Regions from separate parts of the Oceanobacillus sp. E9 genome, predicted to be linked through region 2. Evidence: riboswitches for the same ligand, from Rfam matches in the RefSeq annotation. Region 2 holds a riboswitch; each other region holds the start of a gene.

Region 1 (4,583 bases), 290 kb from region 2:
GTAAATTAATGGGGGGAGAATTTGATGCGAGTGGATTCTTGCAAGGAGCTGTTGCTCAAACTGGTGGTGAACATCCAACAGTTCAAGCTTGGTGGGGTGCCTTTTTAGAAGCAGTTGCTCTACCAAATGCCGATTTATTTACAGTTTTAGTAATGTGGGGAGAAGTATTAGTAGGTATAGCATTAATTCTTGGATTATTCACAAACTTCGCTGCTTTAATGGGTATCACCATGAACTTCGCATTCTTATTTAGTGGAACAGTCAGCACCAATGCACAGATGGTGTTACTGACAATCTTCATCATCGTAGCTGGAGCAAATGCTGGTAAATACGGATTAGATCGTTGGGTAATGCCATATATGAAACAAACTTGGAAAAATAGAAAACAGAAACAAAATAAAACAACAGTAGCTGCTTAAAATAGGAATCTAAAACTCCCAAACGAATAGTTTGGGAGTTTTTTAAATAATTATAATGGATTTTACAATTACATATTATGCCAAATTTCGCGTTTAAATCTAAGCTAAGTTGTGAATGATAGATATAGGTAATAATTATATATTCATATCTTCAACGAAAGGAGTAAACATAGTGAAAAAACAATGGGTATATGTATTGTCGTTTATGTTAATTACCCTGTTACTGATAGCATGTAACGATGATCAAACAGGGCAAGAAAATCAGGATAAGGGTGAGGAAGCAGTAGAATCGAATGCAACTGCAGAGGAAGAGGTTTTAGTCTCACTAGAAAATAACGAAGGACAAGTTGTTGGAACAGCTACATTAACAGAAGGTGAAGAAGGAGTTCATATCTCATTAGAGGGTGAAGATTTACCAGCAGGAGAACATGGTTTTCATATTCATGAAGTAGGTAAATGTGAATTGCCAGATTTTGAATCAGCTGGCTCGCATTATAACCCAACAAATGCTAAGCACGGATTTAATCATCCAGAAGGACCTCATGCAGGTGATTTAGAGAACATCACCGTAAATGAAGACGGAACCGTTCAGGCAGAAGTTGATGCTCCAATGGTGACTTTACAAGCTGATACGGAGAATACATTGTATACAGAGCAAGGAACCTCATTAATGATTCATTCCGGTCCAGATGATTATAGGTCTCAACCATCTGGTGACGCAGGAGATCGTATTGCGTGTGGTGTAATAGGAGAATAATTAATTCCATTCTTAAACTTTAAGAGACTAGGACAAAGAATAAATGTTCCTAGTCTCTTTTCTACTTTATTATAATTGTGTTTGGTGGAAGACTGTATTTGTATATATGAGATTGGTCCTGGGTATGTCTCCATAGACCAGTATTGATACATCGTATCAAAAACGTTAAAGAAATTCGTTTATTCATTGATTAAAGTCTCCTCAATAAGTTGTTAATGCTTGTGTCGAAGTTCCTTCAACCATTTGTGCAAAATAGTCCACCTGTTTCTTTGCTCGTTGTAAGATATTATTATCGATAATAGGGATTTCGTGTTGTTTATCTATTTGTTCATCTAAAAAATATAATCCTTTGAGGTTATGTGCTTTTAAAGTTGCGAGAACAGGTTTTAATGTGTACTCAACCGCTAATAAATGTGCAGGGCTGCCCCCTGTCATAATTGGTAAGACTGGTGTGTGTTTAAGTGCATCCTGGGGCAATAGATCAATTAAAGCTTTCAAAACACCCGAATATGCTCCTTTATAGACAGGAGAACCAACGATGACACCATCTGCCACTTGGATTTTTTGGGTTATATTCTTAATAGCCGCACTTTGAAAATTCCCTGTAAATAAATCTTCATACGGCACATCTTTAACAGAAATATGGGTTACAGAAAATTTCTGTTGGATTAGTTGATCACCTAAATAATGTAAGACCTTTTCTGACCTAGATAGTTCGGAGGGGCTGCCGGACAATGTCACAATGTTGTTCATTTTACCTATCTCCTTTGAAAATAAATTAGAATATAAGAAAACCCGCGATAAGCTTAACAAATAAGAGCGTCGCGGATTTTTTTTAATCTGGGCTCTTATCTTTCAAGAAATATAACTTGCTGGAGGTAGCACCTTTCTAATGAAATTAGAGGTTGCTGAAGCGTCAACGGGCCAGGTCCCTCGGCTTCTCTTGATAAGATGTATTAATTTTTTATATATTCTAATATATCAATCCCGATAAGTCAACTTTGTTTTGTGAGGAAATTTAATTGACAATTCTATCAGCTTGTATTATTATCGTTGAAACAAACTAAATAATGAAATATCTTATCCTGAGAGGTGGAGGGACATGGCCCACAGAAGCCTCGGCAACAGGTTCTAGTTTGAATACTGTGCCAAATCCATCAAGCATTTTTATGCTTGGTAGATAAGAGAAGACGGTGACAGAGCTCTTTTCTTATCTAAGGAAAGGGCTTTTTTAGTATTATTACAACTATAGACATGGGGGATGAAAATGAAGTATGGTTTTTGGTTGCCGATTTTTGGAGGTTGGCTTCGTAATGTAGAAGATGAGCAGATGCCTCCTACGTTTGAATATGCGAAACAGGTAATTCAGCATGCTGAGGAATGGGGCTATGATACGACATTAATTGCTGAATTATATTTAAATGATATTAAAGGGATAGAAGCGAATTCTTTAGAAGCTTGGACAACAGCAGCCGGGTTAGCTGCTGTAACAAATAAAATTGAAATTATGACAGCGGTTAGACCGATATATCACAATCCAGCAGTAATTGCGAAAATGGCTGCTAATATTGACCAATTAAGTGGAGGAAGATTCACGCTAAATGTTGTTTCTGGATGGTGGTCAGAAGAAGCGAAACAATATGGTGGAGACTTCACTGAACATGATGAGCGGTACGATAGAACAATCGAATTCCTAGAGGTTTTAAAAGGACTTTGGACGGAAGGTACCTTCTCTTACTACGGGAAATTTTATCAGGTAGAGAATACGAAGTTAGCACCAAAACCTATTCAACAACCGAATCCAATTCTATATGCTGGGGGAGAAAGTGAAAAAGGGAAGCAAGTAATTTCTACTTTATGCGATGCATATGTGATGCATGGTGGAACAGTAGAAGAAATTCAAGAAAAAATAGGTAATATGAAAAATCGGAGAAATAATCTCGATAAGGAAGCATTGCAATCATTTAGTATGGCTGCCTACGTGATATGTAGAGACTCTGAGGAAGAAGCATTACAAGAGTTGGAAAGAATTACATCAATAAAAGACGAAAAAGGATATGCAGGAATGAAAGATTTTACTTCTAAATCCCAATTAGAACAACAATTACAAATAAAAGATTATTCTGTTTCGAACAGAGGGTTACGTCCGAATCTTGTAGGGACGCCTGAACAAATTGCAGAAAGAATAATAGAATATGAGAAAGTTGGTTTGGATCAGCTATTACTACAATGCTCCCCTCAATTGGAAGAGTTGGAACGATTTGCTAAGCAAGTGATGCCGAAAGTAGAAGAATTAAGAAAGAAGACATCTACGTTACACTAAAGGAGTCATGATAATGAGTAAAATTTATGTTTTACATGAAAATATGGAATGGACAGAACATCTTATAAAACGATTTAATGATTTAGAACTTCCTTATGAAGATTGGTTACTTCAAGAAGGACATATAGATTTACTGAGTGAACCACCAGAGGGAATATTTTATAATCGCATGAGCGCATCCTCTCATACAAGAGGAAATCGTTTTGCGCCAGAGTTTACAAATGCTGTGTTAGCGTGGTTAGAGTTTCATGAAAGAAAGGTTATTAATGGTAGCCGTGCCCTACAATTGGAAGTAAGTAAAGTTCAACAATACTTGGAACTTGAGAGGTTTGGTGTAAAAACGCCAAAAACAGCTGTAGCAGTTGGAAAAGAGAATATCTTAAAAGCAGCAGAACAATTTGAAGGAAAAAGTTTTATTACCAAGCATAACCGAGCAGGAAAGGGATTAGGTGTACAATTATTCCGATCAACGCAAGCTCTTCAATCGTATGTGAATAGTAGTAATTTTGAAGAACCGATAGATGGTGTAACGTTATTGCAAGAATATATTGTTTCTCCAGAGTCTTATATTACACGTTGTGAGTTTGTAGATGGGAAATTTGTATATGCTGTGAAAGTGGATACTTCAGAAGGATTTGAGCTATGTCCAGCAGATGCTTGTTCTGTGGAAGACTTATTTTGTCCAGCTGGAGAAGAACCTGAAAAACCTGCAAAATTTCAAGTTCGGGAAGGATTTAATCACCCAATAATAGAACAATACGAGAAAGTTTTAGCAGCAAATGATATTCAAATCGCTGGAATCGAATTTATAGAAGATGCGAATGGAAATATTTTTACGTACGATATTAATACCAACACAAATTATAATTCAGAAGCAGAAGAAAACTATGGAACTTACGGAATGTTGGAAGTTGCGAAATTTTTAGAAAGAGAATTAGAACAACTAAAAGTTAAGTAGTAAAAGAGAAGATGTAGAGATAACGAGCAATGATTTGGATCTTGGTAACAAGACAAAATGATTGCTCGTTTTTTTGTTAGATATTTCATAAACCGAATAATTAGTAACTCTAAAATTAGGAGAGTC
Region 2 (4,583 bases):
CGAACGTCACTCCTTCCACATGTACTTGTTGATCTTGTAAAAATTGAAACGCATCGTTTATCTCTGCTTGTTCCCCTTTGAAGTGCACGAGTAGCTGACCAAATGCTTCTTCCTTAATTCGTGTAATACTACCGGACAAAATATTCGGATAGATATTGTATTTTTTCGTTACGAGCGCAAGCGCCGGATCTCCCGATGATTCTCCGAAGAAAGATAATTTAGCTACTTGGCCATTCTCACTCAATCGATCTACTAAGTCATCCGGAATGTCATGCGAGAATAAACTGTTCACAAACCGCTTCGTTGTCCGTTGCTGTGGTGAAATGAAAATATCTTTAGTATTGCCTTCCTCAATCACTTCGCCATTTTCCATGACAGCGACCCGATCGCAAATTCGCTGGATGACATTCATCTCATGCGTAATCAGCAAGATCGTAATTCCGAGTTCTTTATTTATTCGTAATAATAGATCTAGGATCGCCTCTGTTGTATCTGGATCGAGTGCACTTGTCGCTTCATCACTTAACAGAACTTCTGGCTCATGAGACAATGCTCGGGCAATCGCCACTCGTTGTTTTTGCCCACCGGAGAGCTCTGACGGGTATGCATCATGCTTGTCGGCTAAGCCAACGATATCCAAGTATTTCTGCACCCTTTCCTTTACTGCCTGTTTATCGAGGCCAGTTAATTTCAGCGGAATAGCGATATTATCGTAGACAGTTGCTGTCTTTAATAGATTAAACCCTTGAAAAATCATCCCGATATGACTTCTGGTCTCTCGGAGTTTTCCTGCCTTTAACGTGGTTAATTCTACATCATTTACTTTTACCGATCCTTGATCCGGCTGTTCCAGTAAATTCACACAACGAATCAATGTACTCTTCCCGGCGCCACTATAGCCGATTACGCCATAGATTTCGCCTTTTCCAACGGATAAAGAAACATCTTTTAATGCATGAATATCTCCTTGTTTTCCTGAAAAAGTCTTTGTGATGTTCGTTAATTCAATCATATGTTTATGCTCCTTCCGTTACGCTCATTTCCTTACTCCCTTACCATGAAGGAATGAGCGATCCGCCAAATTCCTCTTCGATGAATGTTTTGACTTCTTGACTACGATAAATATCTGCTAGTTTCTGGATGATTTCATCGTCTTCGTTTTCTGCCCTCACCGCAGCATGGTTAATGTAAGGAGAATCTTTCGGCTCAATATAAATAGAATCTTCCGTAGGGGTAAATCCGGCTTCGATAGCAAAATTTGTATTAATCGCAGCTGCATCCAATTCCTCTAACTGACGTGCAATCTGCGCAGAATCTAGTTCCACAAATTCATAATTGCCGTTATTCTTATCAATGTCACGAACCGTAGAATTAATTCCTGTCTCCGAATCCAACTCAATTAAACCAGCTTGTTCAAATAGTAAAAGTGCACGACCACTATTTGTAGGGTCACTAGGCAGTCCGATGGTGGATCCCTCAGGTAATTCAGACACATCATCGACATCTAATGAATAAATCCCCATCGGGAAAGTAACGGTATCAAATGATTTCACTAAATCTAAGTTTCTATCTTCTTTAAACGCATTAAAATACGGTTCTGTTTGGAAGATATTTAAATCAATCTCCCCTTCAGCTAAAGCAACGTTTGGCATAACATAATCCGTGAACACCTTTGACTCGATTTCGATGCCTTCCTCTTCTGCTAGTTCCGTTACTTTTTCAAGAATTTCTTCATGTGGCCCTGCCGTTACACCGATGACTAATTTTTCATCATCGTACAATCCTTGACCCGACCCGCTAGATTCCTCACTGCCACACGCAGCCAATAATGATATTGCTAAAAATACGATCGCTATTAATAATCCTTTTTTCATGATGTTTTCTCTCCTCTTTTTTCCGTGTAATAGGCTTGATTATATTTCTCTACTTGCTGTAACGCACCAGCTAATGATTCCGCCGTAACTTCCTTATTCATAAAATGAATCGACTCTTGCGGCAGAATTGCTTTCTGAATGATTTTCTCCACGAGCTCCGTATTGGTTACATCAATGCCGATTCCTTGTAAACTAGACGGCAATTGCCATTGATCGTAAAAATCGAGTAGACGCAAAAGCTCATCCTCTTTGTTTTCGAATGCCAATTGGCCAAGAATTCCGTATGCGACGAGCTCTCCGTGTAAGAAGTTTTTTGCCTCGATTGCTTCCGTTAATCCATTATGTAGCGAATGCGCACCGGCAATTCTCCCTGCTTTATCGCCAAATCCGCCTACCATTCCACCCGTGATGATGATCGCCTCGATAACTCGAATAAATGCAGGCGTAACTTGTTTAGTGCGTGCGGCATCCAGTGCAGCCTTTCCATCCTTCAGTAGTACATCCCGGCAAATCCCCGCAGAAAATTGTGAAACTTTCACTGGTACAGGCGCTTCTTCATTCGGGTAAAAACTCTCGATCAATGCATCTGCTTCATAAAATTTTGCCAGTGTATCACCTATCCCCGCCCTTAAATATTCTATTGGGGCATGTGCAATGATAGCTGGTTCTACTAAGACAAGCGTCGTCGCCAACGGAAAATCCGTATAATGTGTAAATGCCCCATCGCTGTCATAGAAAACACTAAGCGGTGTCCACGCAGCACAAGTCGCAGAAATCGTCGGAATTAAAATCGATTTAACATCTGCTTTCACAGCTGCGGCCTTCGTAATATCGAGCGCAGTCCCGCCGCCAATACCAATCACAGCTTCCACAGAATGTTGATGAAGCTGTTTCGCTATGGTCTCTGCTTTTTCTAGCGTGGTATGACCTTCGATAAAGATGATATTCGGTTCTACTTGCTCCACTAATACATAAGGTAAATACGGCTTTGCCGCCTGCCATGATTTCTTCCCTGCGATAACTTGTATACAGTCAACTGATAATTCTTCAAGGAGTACAGGAATTTCCTCTAAGACATCAGAGCCAATCCGATAATGACCAGGAGCTCCTTTAACAATAGATGTGGACATAAACCCTTCCTCTTTTCTCATGGTGTAAATTTTTTTGGGAAACTAAAAATGCCTCCCGATTTGAACTCGAGAGGCATAACATAACAATATGTAAGTCATTCATCACCTCTCTTATTTCTCAAAATACTATCCGTATTTTGCAGGATTTAGCACCTATTCATCATTGGAATTAAGATGAACGGTTGCCGGGCGTCACAGGGCCAGTCCCTCAGCCACTCTCAATAAGAGATATTAGCGTATTTAATTTTAATTATCATACTATTACGGTTTTTACTAATTGTCAATAAGGGATTTTATTTATAACGTCAGATTAATCATTAGTGTCCTTAAATTGAATTGAGGAATCCTTTTCTTGCAAGTTATTATCCTTGCTTTTGTACTCTTTGGTAGAATGCTTGAACCTTAGAATTACTATCCTCTGCCTTTCAATGATAACTAGAACTTTCGTTTTTGATAAGGCATACCTACTTCTTCTTCGCAATACTGTTTAAGACTATACAGAAAAATAGCCCAATTATAATTACAAATGCGATAACATGTGGTAACATCCTTCCAATTCATCTGCCGAAATGTGATTGATGTCTTCCCATTATTTTCCTCGATATCAAAAGAAATAGTCGTACCTATCCATTCTGCATCTCCCGAATCAACACATTGCCACACAATTTTTTTATCGGGAACAAGCTCATCAATTCTCATCTTTGTTAAGTCATTTTCACCAAATCGGAACTCATTTATAAAACCTATGTGATTATTAACTTTTAATTCATTTGTCCATATTTCCGAAAGGCCTTTCTCAGTAGTCAATGTTTCGTACACTAGCTCCGCTGGAACATTCACACTTTGTAGATGCTCAATATTCGCCATATCTCATCTCTCCTTCATTAAAGAATTTCAAATCCACTTTTATTTTACCTCATTACAAATAATGTGGTTTCTTATCGATTGCTATTTTTTGGATACTTCCCTGTAGTTATTGCCTTCCTTTTTTACATTACGTCAGCGTCAGTATTTTACAAATATCCACACTTCATCCCAAATAATCGAACTTTATTTAAAATGATCAATCTTATTTTAAAGCCACAGCAAAACCAACTAAATGACTTTGAGTAGAGTGTAACATCAAAAAATTCGGATTTCTCACGCTAAGAAGGTTTGCTTCTTCGACGTTTAAAATACTACTAACCGTTAGACCGGGAAGCCTTTAGGACGTTAACCACTGACAAATCGCTTAATCCATAATACGATCGGGCGTGATAAGAAAAGAATAGAAGTCTAATTCTCAATGTTGTAAGTGAGAAATTAAGCTTTTAACAATTTGGTTGTCTTATTATCGATAACCGTATATTTTACAGGTATCTTGAAGTAACCCCCTTTTTCACCATAAAATCCGAATACCCAATTTTATATGATTCCTATTTGTTGATATTTTTATTTTAACTTTAATTAGACAATGATTATACCGTTGTTTTATCATTTCCACACACAAAAAGGGTCTTGCAGGACGTGTTCTTCCCCTTTGCTGAACAGGATAATTTTTCTTAAAAAAGGAAGATTATACTTGCGATTTAATGAAGAA
Region 3 (4,583 bases), on a different contig from region 2:
ACGAAAGGAGCAAAAGGCATCTCTTCTTTTATTGAAGAAAAGAGAGCTCCGGGATTTCATATAGGAGCGATTGAAGAAAAAATGGGTCTGAGAGGTTCTCACTCAGCGGAAATAATTTTAGAGAATTGTGAAGTGCCTGCGGAAAATTTACTAGGTGAAGAGGGTCAGGGGTATGTAAATGCCTTAAAAATTTTAACCAATGGTCGTGCTGGTTTGGCAGCTCGGAATTTAGGTTCAAGCCAAAAGTTATTAGATATGTCGACTACTTATGCAATTGAAAGAAAACAATTCGGTAAGTCGATTATTGAACACCAAGCAGTTGCACACATGTTAGCTGAAATGGCTGTAGAGATAGAGGCATTACGGGCTTTGACTTATAAAGTGGCATGGATGGTTGACAATGGAGAAAATGTAATTAAGGAAGCAGCGATGTTAAAACTGTATGGTTCGGAAGTATACAACCGAGTAGCAGATAAAGCAGTTCAAGTTCATGGAGGGATTGGATATATTTCAGATTTTCCTGTGGAACGATTTTATAGAGATGCGCGCATTACACGAATTTATGAAGGGACATCGGAAATTCAGAAGAATATTATTGCTGGACAATTAAAGAAACATTATAGCTAAGGGCAAGTTGTAGGGAGGTATAGGTATGGACGATCCGATAGTTATTGTCAGTGCAACTAGAACACCAATTGGAGCATATGGTAAATCATTGAAAAATGTATCTTCTGGTCATCTAGCAAGTCATGTGATTAAAGAAGTGCTACAAAGAGTTTATATGCCAGCTGATCACGTAGATGAGGTTATTTTAGGAGAAGTAAGACAAACGACGGAATCATCGAATATTGCTAGAGTAGCAGCGCTAAGAGCGGGTATCCCTGAACAAGTGACTGCTTTTACAGTAAATAGATTATGTGCATCTGGAATCCAGGCAGTGACATCTGGAGTACAACAAATTCTTAGTAATCAAGCTGATATTGTCATAGCGGGTGGGACAGAGAGTATGAGCCGTTCTCCAATATACTTACGAAATACTAGATTTGGAGGAGATCGAACAACCATTGTCGATTCTAATTTAGAAGCAGGACAACAACCTCAAGAAATCTATGGTAAGAATCTATCTATGGGTATTACAGCTGAGAATGTTGCTAGAAAATATAATATATCAAGAGAAGATCAAGATGCATTTGCGATAGAAAGTCAGCGCAGAGCAAAAAAAGCTATAGAAAGTGGACGGTTTAAAGATGAAATAGCTCCTATTGAGGTTGTGGAAAAGAAACAGATATCTATATTTGAAGTAGATGAATATCCTCGATTTGATACATCTCTAGAGAAACTAGCAAATCTTAATCCAGTATTTGAAGCAGGTGGGACGGTGACTGCTGGTAATGCTTGCGGCAGAAATGATGGTGCCTCAGCTTTGGTTATTATGAAAGAATCACATGCCAAACATCTTGGCTTGCAACCACTCGCAAGAATCGTAGATTGGAGTACAGCGGGTGTTTCCCCTGAAATAATGGGAATTGGCCCAGTACCGGCAGTCAAACAACTACTTAAACGAAATCAAAAAACAATCCAAGACATAGATTTACTAGAATTGAATGAAGCTTTCGCTTCTCAATCCGTTGCTGTTATTCGTGAACTAGGTTTGGATCATGAAAAAGTAAATGTTAATGGAGGGGCGATTGCGTTAGGTCATCCGGTCGGTGCTACGGGCACCCGGATAATTACGACATTAATCTATGAACTAATAAAAAGAAAACAGCAATATGGTATAGCAACTTTATGCGCTGGTGGCGGCCAAGGAATGGCAATATTGATCGAACAGTGCTAAGTTATTTTGCAGTATCAGGATAAGTTGATTTGATATGGAAAAGTGATTGTTTAATTAAACGACGTAAGATATCAAGATTAATATCGCTGAGTTTGTTAATATAAACACACGATTTTCCGGTAGTGTATTTACCTAAAGCTGTCATTAATTCACTATCTTGAACAATATCTGTTGCGAGATAGAGACTAATTTTTGATTTTCTGGGAGAGTATCCTACTATTAAAAATTCTCCGGAGTGGCCAGAAGCGTATTTATAATTGTATTTTCCAAAGCCAATAATACTTGTTCCCCACATTTTTGCTGGATACTCAGTAGATTCGGTAAATATATCTAATAGTTTATAAGCATCTTCTTTCTTTTGAAGATGATCAACACTTTCGATGAATTGAATAACACTGTTTTCTGTTTCTTTTGTTTTTAGTTCATACATTTTCATCACTCCTAATCCTATGATTGATAATAGTATAACAAATATTTACAATATATTTTTGATTTAGATTGCAACTGGCAGTTTTTTATCAGGCACGGCATCACTCACTAGGAAATCATTTAAAAAATAATAAATGAATAATTTAAATTTCCTATTGATTATTTTATGGTTATCATATAAGATATTAAAAAGTTAATTTTTAAAAAATTAAATATAGTTAGACTTATCAAGAGAGACGGAGGGATTGGCCCGATGAAGTCTCAGCAACCAGCCTTATAAGGTATGGTGCTAATTCCAATAGGCTTATATGCCTTAAAGATAAGAAGAACAATGTAGGTTAACCCTTCTTCTTACTTTTGGAAGAAGGGTTTTTGTTTGTAAAAATAATGAAGGAGGAGATTATGATGAAGCGTAGTTTAAAAAGACGTTTGCAAGAAGGTACGGTAATAGTAGGAGAAGGATATTTATTTGAATTAGAGAGGAGAGGGTATTTACAGGCAGGTTCGTTTGTACCAGAAGTAGCACTTGCGAACCCGGATGCTTTAAAACAAACGTATCGTGATTTTATGAATGCTGGTTCGGATGTTGTATTAGCATTTACATACAATGCACATCGAGAAAAAATGCGCATTATTGGCAAGGAAGAATTATTAGAACCATTGAATAGAAGTGCTATTCGTTTAGCAAAGGAAGTAGCGAAAGAGCATCCATTGGAAGAAGCATTAGTTGCAGGAAATATATCTAATACAAATATCTTTGACCCTTATGATGAATCAAGCAAATCTAAAGTTAGAGAGATGTTCGCTGAAATGGCTCAGTGGAGTAAAGAAGAAGATGTTGATTTTATTAATGGTGAAACATTTTATTATCATGAAGAAGCAGAAATTGCTTTGGAAGAAATATTGAAAAAAGACTTGCCAGCTGTCATTACACTAGGGTTAATGGGAGAAAACATTTTAAGGGATGGCTATACGGTAGAGGAATCTTGTAAAATATTATCGGAAAAGGGAGCACTTGTAGTTGGAATGAATTGTTTCCGAGGTCCAGATACGATGCAACCTTATATTGCAAAAATTAGAAAGCATGTAGACGGTTATGTAGGAGCATTACCCATTCCATATCGTACATCAGATGAGCATCCGACATTTTTTAATTTACCTGATGGTGGTTGTAGTTGCCATTTGCCTACTGAAACAACTTTTCCAACTGCTTTAGATCCACTGTACCATAACCGTTATGAATTAGCAGAGTGGGCAAAAGAAGCAAAGGGGATTGGTGTTAATTATATTGGGTTATGTTGTGGAGCATCTCCAGCAATGCTTAGAGCTGTTGCAGAGGCAGTCGGTAAGGAGACCATTAATTCTCCCTATTCTCCTAATATGGAGAAGCATTTCTTGTTTGGGAAAGATAAAACATTAAAAGAACATAATGTAGGCTATCGATTTAAGGCATAACAAATCTTATATTGATGGTAAATCTCCTATACTATTCATTTAGATACAGTTGGAGAAGTACGAACCTCATTGTTATAAAACCAAGTAATCTTATTTGAATAATTATAAGGAGGAGAATTTAATGAGAAGTAAGTTAATGAGTATAGCTTTAGTGATAATAATAATTAGTTTAATAGCAGCATGTGGATCTGATTCAAGTGCAGCAGATGGAAAGCCTGATAAGATTCGGTTAGATTATGCGTATTATTCACCAACAAGCCTTGTATTAAAAGAACAAGGATGGTTAGAAGAAGCCTTAGAAGATGAAGGAATAGGTGTGGAGTGGGTACTAAGTCAAGGTAGTAATAAGGCTTTAGAATTTTTAACAAGTGATAGTATTGATTTTGGTTCTTCTGCAGGATCTGCAGCGCTTGTTTCTAAAGCCAAGGGTTCTCCAATTCAAAATGTATATATTTATTCTCAACCAGAGTGGACAGCTTTAGTTGCTGATTCTGAGTCAGGAATCCAATCGGTAGAAGAATTAAAAGGAAAAAAAGTGGCTGCCACGTTAGGTACGGATCCATATATTTTTCTACTACGGGCTTTAAATGAAGCTGGATTAACAGCGGCTGACTTAGAAATTGTCAATTTACAACATGGTGATGGAGCGGTTGCTTTGTCTAAAGGTTCCGTAGATGCATGGGCGGGGCTAGATCCACATATGGCTCGAGCCGAATTAGAATCTGATGCAACCTTGTTTTATCGAAATAAAGAATTTAACACATATGGTTTTTTAAACGTGCGAGATGATTTTGCAGAAGAATATCCAGATTATGTTCATGTTGTGATTGAAGCGTATGAAAAAGCAAGAGAGTGGACAATA
Region 4 (4,583 bases), on a different contig from region 2:
CGAGCTACTCGGACTGCTTTCCGATCTATTTGCATTACAGATAGATTTTTATTCTTATAAAGAAAAGGAGCGATAACTACTTTATAGATATCATTTCCGATACTTGCCGTCATACCAAGATACAAGCTATCTGTAGTCGATAGAATCGCCGAAACCATTCCCATTACAATCAATACAATTAGAACCGTTGGGAAATACTCCAATACATATGCTGGGACTGCACTATCGGATGATGTTAATCCTGGTATCAGAACTCTTGCGGCTAAACCAGCGAACACAGAGAATGTAGATAAAAAAAACAGGGTTGCTCCCGCAGATAATGTAAATGTGCGAAGGTCTTCTTTCTTCCCTACAGATAATACTTTATTCATTAATTGTGGAAGAAGGACGAAACTAAGTAAAAACCATTGAATTGCCATAATGGCGAACCCACTATAAAATGGACTGTCTGCAGCTGTTGGAGCTGTTAAAGCAGGATTAGCATTATTTAATTGTCCGGTTAAATTTCCTAAAGTTCCCCATCCTCCCCCGATTGTCCAAAAAAGAGAAAGAAATAAAAGCACGGAAATAACCGACATCACAATACCTTGAATTCCATCTGTAATTAGTTGTGCATATGCTCCACCCATACTAATATATAAAATCGTTAATGTAACTCCAAAAAAGATTCCCCAATAATATGGTATTCCTATAATTGTTTCAAACATTGTTGCTAAACCTACGTTTTGGGCAACTATATAGTAGATGTTAAATAGAATTAATAACGCTACAATGACTTGTAAAGCTTTACTATTATATCGATTACCTAGCCATTGGGGGAGCGTTAAACTACCTTCATTGTTTTGCCCCTGTTCCCAAAACTTTTTTGTTACAAGTAATAAGCCAATCCATGTGACTCCAAAACACCCTAAAGTATACCAAAGTACAGGTGTACCATACATATACGCCCATCCAGGCACACCAATAAATAAATTAGCGCTAGAATAGGTTGCACCAAAGCTAATTCCAATTAGCCATGGACTCACCTTACCTTTAGCAATGGAAAAACCCTTCATTGAACAACTATATTTAGCTCCTCGCTTACCAAACCAAACAATGAGCAAAAAGTAGCCAAAGAGACACGCTCCGATGATCCACGCAAGAGTCGTTTGATTATCAGTCAGCATTCGTGTCCTCCTCCATTCCTTTTGGGTAGAATTTATTCCAGATAATCAAACCAATTATCCAGAAGACGACAACTCCAATAAAATAATATGTGACCATCTGCTATTCACTCCTTTTCAAACGATTGTAAAATTATAGACCCATGTCAACGGAAGTGGCATGGTTTTAATTTACTAATCTAGTTCACACCTAAAAATATTATGTATGAACCTTTCTTGGTTGCTTCGCTACATGATTTTCAGCCAATCGCTTTTTCCCTTTACCGAATATATTTTCACGTAATGTATTTCCTTCATACTCCGTACGATAGATTCCACGATCTTGTAATATAGGTATTACATGATCTACAAAATCTCTAAATGTATCTGGAGAAGTTGCTAATGCAACATTAAAACCATCTATATCACCTTCAACAGCCCACTTTTGTATTTGATCAGCGATCTGTTCTGGAGTACCTACAAACTTTGGACAACCATTTCCAAGTCCATGATTTTTTATTGCTTCACGTAATGTCCATTTACGATATGGGTCTTTCGTATACAGGTCTAGATTCCCTTGTACTGCTTCTGTTTCAATATCTTCAATATATTGATCTGGATTATACTCTGAAAAATCAATTCCTGTATGTCCTGATAGTAAGGATGCCGTACCTTCATAGCTGATATGGTTTACGAAGTCCTCATACTTCGCAATCGCTTCTGCTTCTGTTGAGCCAACAATTGGTAACATCAATGGGAATATTTTAACGTCATCTGGATTTCTTCCTTTTTCTTGAGCACGTTTCTTAATATCGGAAGAATAATTTTTCAACGATTCAATAGATGTTTGCTTTGTAAAAACTGCCTCTGCATGTTTTGCCGCAAAATCTCTTCCCTTTGGTGATGCTCCCGCTTGGAATAATACTGGCGTTCGTTGCGGCGAGGGTTCAACTAAGTGCGGTCCTGGCACATTAAAAAACTCCCCACTATGATTAATTAAGCGAACTTTCTCTGGGTTAGCAAAAGTATCATTGGCACGGTCATAAATCACCGCATCCTCATCCCAACTATGCTCCCAAAGTTTGTATACCACATCTAAAAATTCATCCGCTCGATTATAACGCAATTCTTTCGGTAACCTTTCTGTTAACCCCATATTGACTGCTTCACTTTCCAAATAGGAAGTAACGACATTCCATCCAACTCTTCCTCCTGTTAAATGGTCCAATGTGGATAACTGACGTGCTAGTACATAGGGTTGTGCATAGGTAGTAGAAATTGTTGGCGCAAAACCAAGATGCTCGGTAACTGCGGCCATTGCTGTAATAGGAAGTAAAGGATCATGTGCAGGAAGTTGAACTGCGCCTCTCGTCGCTGCGTCATGGCTTTTCCCATAAACACTGTACGTCCCTAATACATCAGCAATAAATAACGAGTCAAATTTGCCGCGTTCTAGAATTTGCGCAATTTCCGTCCAGTAACCTAAACGATTATGATTTATTCCATAATCTTTCTCATGTTTCCAAAGCCCCGTTGAATGAGGGGAAGGTGAATTTTGCACGAATCCATTAAAATGAATTTGTTTTGCCATATGCTCAGCTCCTTTTTAGTATCTGAATAAGATAATTACATTAATTAACATTGGGAATCTATTAAACTACTCTTCATCGTAAGCATTTAATGCATTGACACTGTGCGCTAATGCAGAACCTGCTTTAAGAGCAACAGCTACAAAAATAGCTTCTGATAACTCTTCTTTACTGGCTCCAGCTTCCTTTGCATTTTTCGTATGCAAGTCAATACAATAAGCACATCCTGTTGTATGCGCAGAGGCTACTGCAATCAACTCTTTTTCCTTCAATGTAAGTTTACCTTCTTTTAAAACCGCTCCATCAAATTTCAAGAAAGCTTTGAAAGCATCATCACTTATCTCACCTAGTTCTTGTAGTCGTTTAAAGTAGGAAGCTTTATATAACTCATCATCATCATTTCCGTCATATGCATTCAATCCATTTACTGCGTGCGCTAATGAAGAGCCTGCTTTTAATGTTGTTGCAACAAATATTGCCTCAGTTACTTCTTCTTTATCAGCACCTTGGTTTTTCACATTTCCTACATGGAGTTCAATACAGTATGGACAACCTGTAATGTGAGCAACTGCCACTGCAATTAATTCTTTTTGTTTCACGGAAAGCTTCCCTTCTTCGAGCGCTTTGTTGTTGAAGGCAAAGAACGAATTAAATACACCTGGTGCAAATTCCTTTAATTCTTGGATACGACTGAAATACGATTTTTTATAAAGACTCTCTGTTTTTGTAGTTGGCATAATACACTCTCTCCTTTTCGTTTTAATAAAAATTTCGATTGCTTGGCTTGTGTAACTGTTTTGATCCGCCTCCTAAATAAAGTTAACTTATTGGTTTAGTCATATTTAAAGTCACATTGTTCCAGTTTTTCTTTACACTCCCCTTTTGAAAAAAGAAAAACCCTTCCGATGAGGAAGAGTTTCATTTAGTGGGCATAAACACTTTTCTCATCTATCAAGCATAAGCTTGCTGGAATGAGCACCATGTTACTTAACTGTAACTGGTTGCTGCGGGATCAACGGACCAGGTTCCTCCCCCGACTCTTGATAAGGAAAATATTATATAGTTGTGTAAGATTTGTATATTAGCATAACGAACCAGCAAATAACTGTCAATAGTTAATTTTCAATTAATTCAATGTAATGAAAAATTTAAACCAATTGGACTATATTGTATATGTTTTTATTTATTCTGGCTTAGACTTTTATTCGACTTGTGGGATTCGGAAGAAATTACATGTTCACCCATTCGACTACGTAGACTTTTGTCTGTAACATAGCTGCTTTTATGGAACCGTATTAAAATGTACCTTCATAATACAATTTAAAACTACCATAACTACCTAGTTTTAATAAGTTATAATTCTCTATACGTCGCCAGTTCATCTACTAAGTTAACCTAAAATTGTAGTTTAAACCCTTTGCTTTTCGGCTAAACAGAATAACATACTAATATCGGCACAATGAAAAGGGTGAAGTTATGACTACATGTTCAACTAGTAGGAGTATTGGTTTAATTTCAGCTCCAGGTTATCCCAACTATATTGCAGCAAAATTAAAAGAAGAACTCCCAAATCTACTACAGTTTTACGTAGACGATGATTGCGAATGGGAGGTTCAATATATTGAAGACCCACTTACAGGTACTGGTGAATCTATTGACATTCTAAAAGCTACTCAAAATAAGAAGAAAAAAAACGACTGGGACTTTGGAATTTGTCTTACAGATTTACCTTTATTCAAAGAAAAACGGCTAATTATTGCAGAAGCAAATCAAGACGAAAACATAGCATTAATTAGCATGCCTAGTCTGGGCTCAACAAGGATGATTAAAAGACTACGAGAGTCCATATTAC

Evidence for each region. Region 2 has a riboswitch for S-adenosylmethionine ahead of AQ616_RS02225 (iron-containing alcohol dehydrogenase family protein). Riboswitches for the same ligand answer to the same signal wherever they lie in the genome.
Region 1: another riboswitch for S-adenosylmethionine. It lies ahead of AQ616_RS00835 (LLM class flavin-dependent oxidoreductase); the one in region 2 lies ahead of AQ616_RS02225 (iron-containing alcohol dehydrogenase family protein).
Region 3: another riboswitch for S-adenosylmethionine. It lies ahead of AQ616_RS17330 (homocysteine S-methyltransferase family protein); the one in region 2 lies ahead of AQ616_RS02225 (iron-containing alcohol dehydrogenase family protein).
Region 4: another riboswitch for S-adenosylmethionine. It lies ahead of AQ616_RS07785 (carboxymuconolactone decarboxylase family protein); the one in region 2 lies ahead of AQ616_RS02225 (iron-containing alcohol dehydrogenase family protein).

What each region holds. Positions count from the first base shown of each region.
Region 1 is NZ_LSNA01000001.1:190,665-195,247, reverse strand. Features, by position in the region: gene AQ616_RS00850 (DoxX family protein) at 1-419, shown strand, start outside; gene AQ616_RS00845 (superoxide dismutase family protein) at 592-1,176, shown strand; gene ssuE (NADPH-dependent FMN reductase) at 1,378-1,929, opposite strand; SAM riboswitch class I at 2,022-2,129, opposite strand; SAM riboswitch class I at 2,254-2,363, shown strand; gene AQ616_RS00835 (LLM class flavin-dependent oxidoreductase) at 2,444-3,499, shown strand; gene AQ616_RS00830 (ATP-grasp domain-containing protein) at 3,513-4,457, shown strand.
Region 2 is NZ_LSNA01000001.1:482,717-487,299, forward strand. Features, by position in the region: gene AQ616_RS02215 (methionine ABC transporter ATP-binding protein) at 1-1,012, opposite strand, end outside; gene AQ616_RS02220 (MetQ/NlpA family ABC transporter substrate-binding protein) at 1,053-1,874, opposite strand; gene AQ616_RS02225 (iron-containing alcohol dehydrogenase family protein) at 1,871-3,004, opposite strand; SAM riboswitch class I at 3,113-3,232, opposite strand; gene AQ616_RS02230 (SRPBCC family protein) at 3,440-3,871, opposite strand; gene AQ616_RS02235 (helix-turn-helix domain-containing protein) at 4,566-4,583, shown strand, end outside.
Region 3 is NZ_LSNA01000009.1:239,446-244,028, reverse strand. Features, by position in the region: gene AQ616_RS17345 (acyl-CoA dehydrogenase family protein) at 1-627, shown strand, start outside; gene AQ616_RS17340 (thiolase family protein) at 653-1,837, shown strand; gene AQ616_RS17335 (DUF1801 domain-containing protein) at 1,839-2,267, opposite strand; SAM riboswitch class I at 2,488-2,592, shown strand; gene AQ616_RS17330 (homocysteine S-methyltransferase family protein) at 2,672-3,721, shown strand; gene AQ616_RS17325 (aliphatic sulfonate ABC transporter substrate-binding protein) at 3,843-4,583, shown strand, end outside.
Region 4 is NZ_LSNA01000006.1:174,778-179,360, reverse strand. Features, by position in the region: gene AQ616_RS07795 (sodium:solute symporter family protein) at 1-1,166, opposite strand, end outside; gene AQ616_RS07790 (LLM class flavin-dependent oxidoreductase) at 1,363-2,733, opposite strand; gene AQ616_RS07785 (carboxymuconolactone decarboxylase family protein) at 2,800-3,468, opposite strand; SAM riboswitch class I at 3,673-3,781, opposite strand; gene AQ616_RS07780 (hypothetical protein) at 4,208-4,583, shown strand, end outside.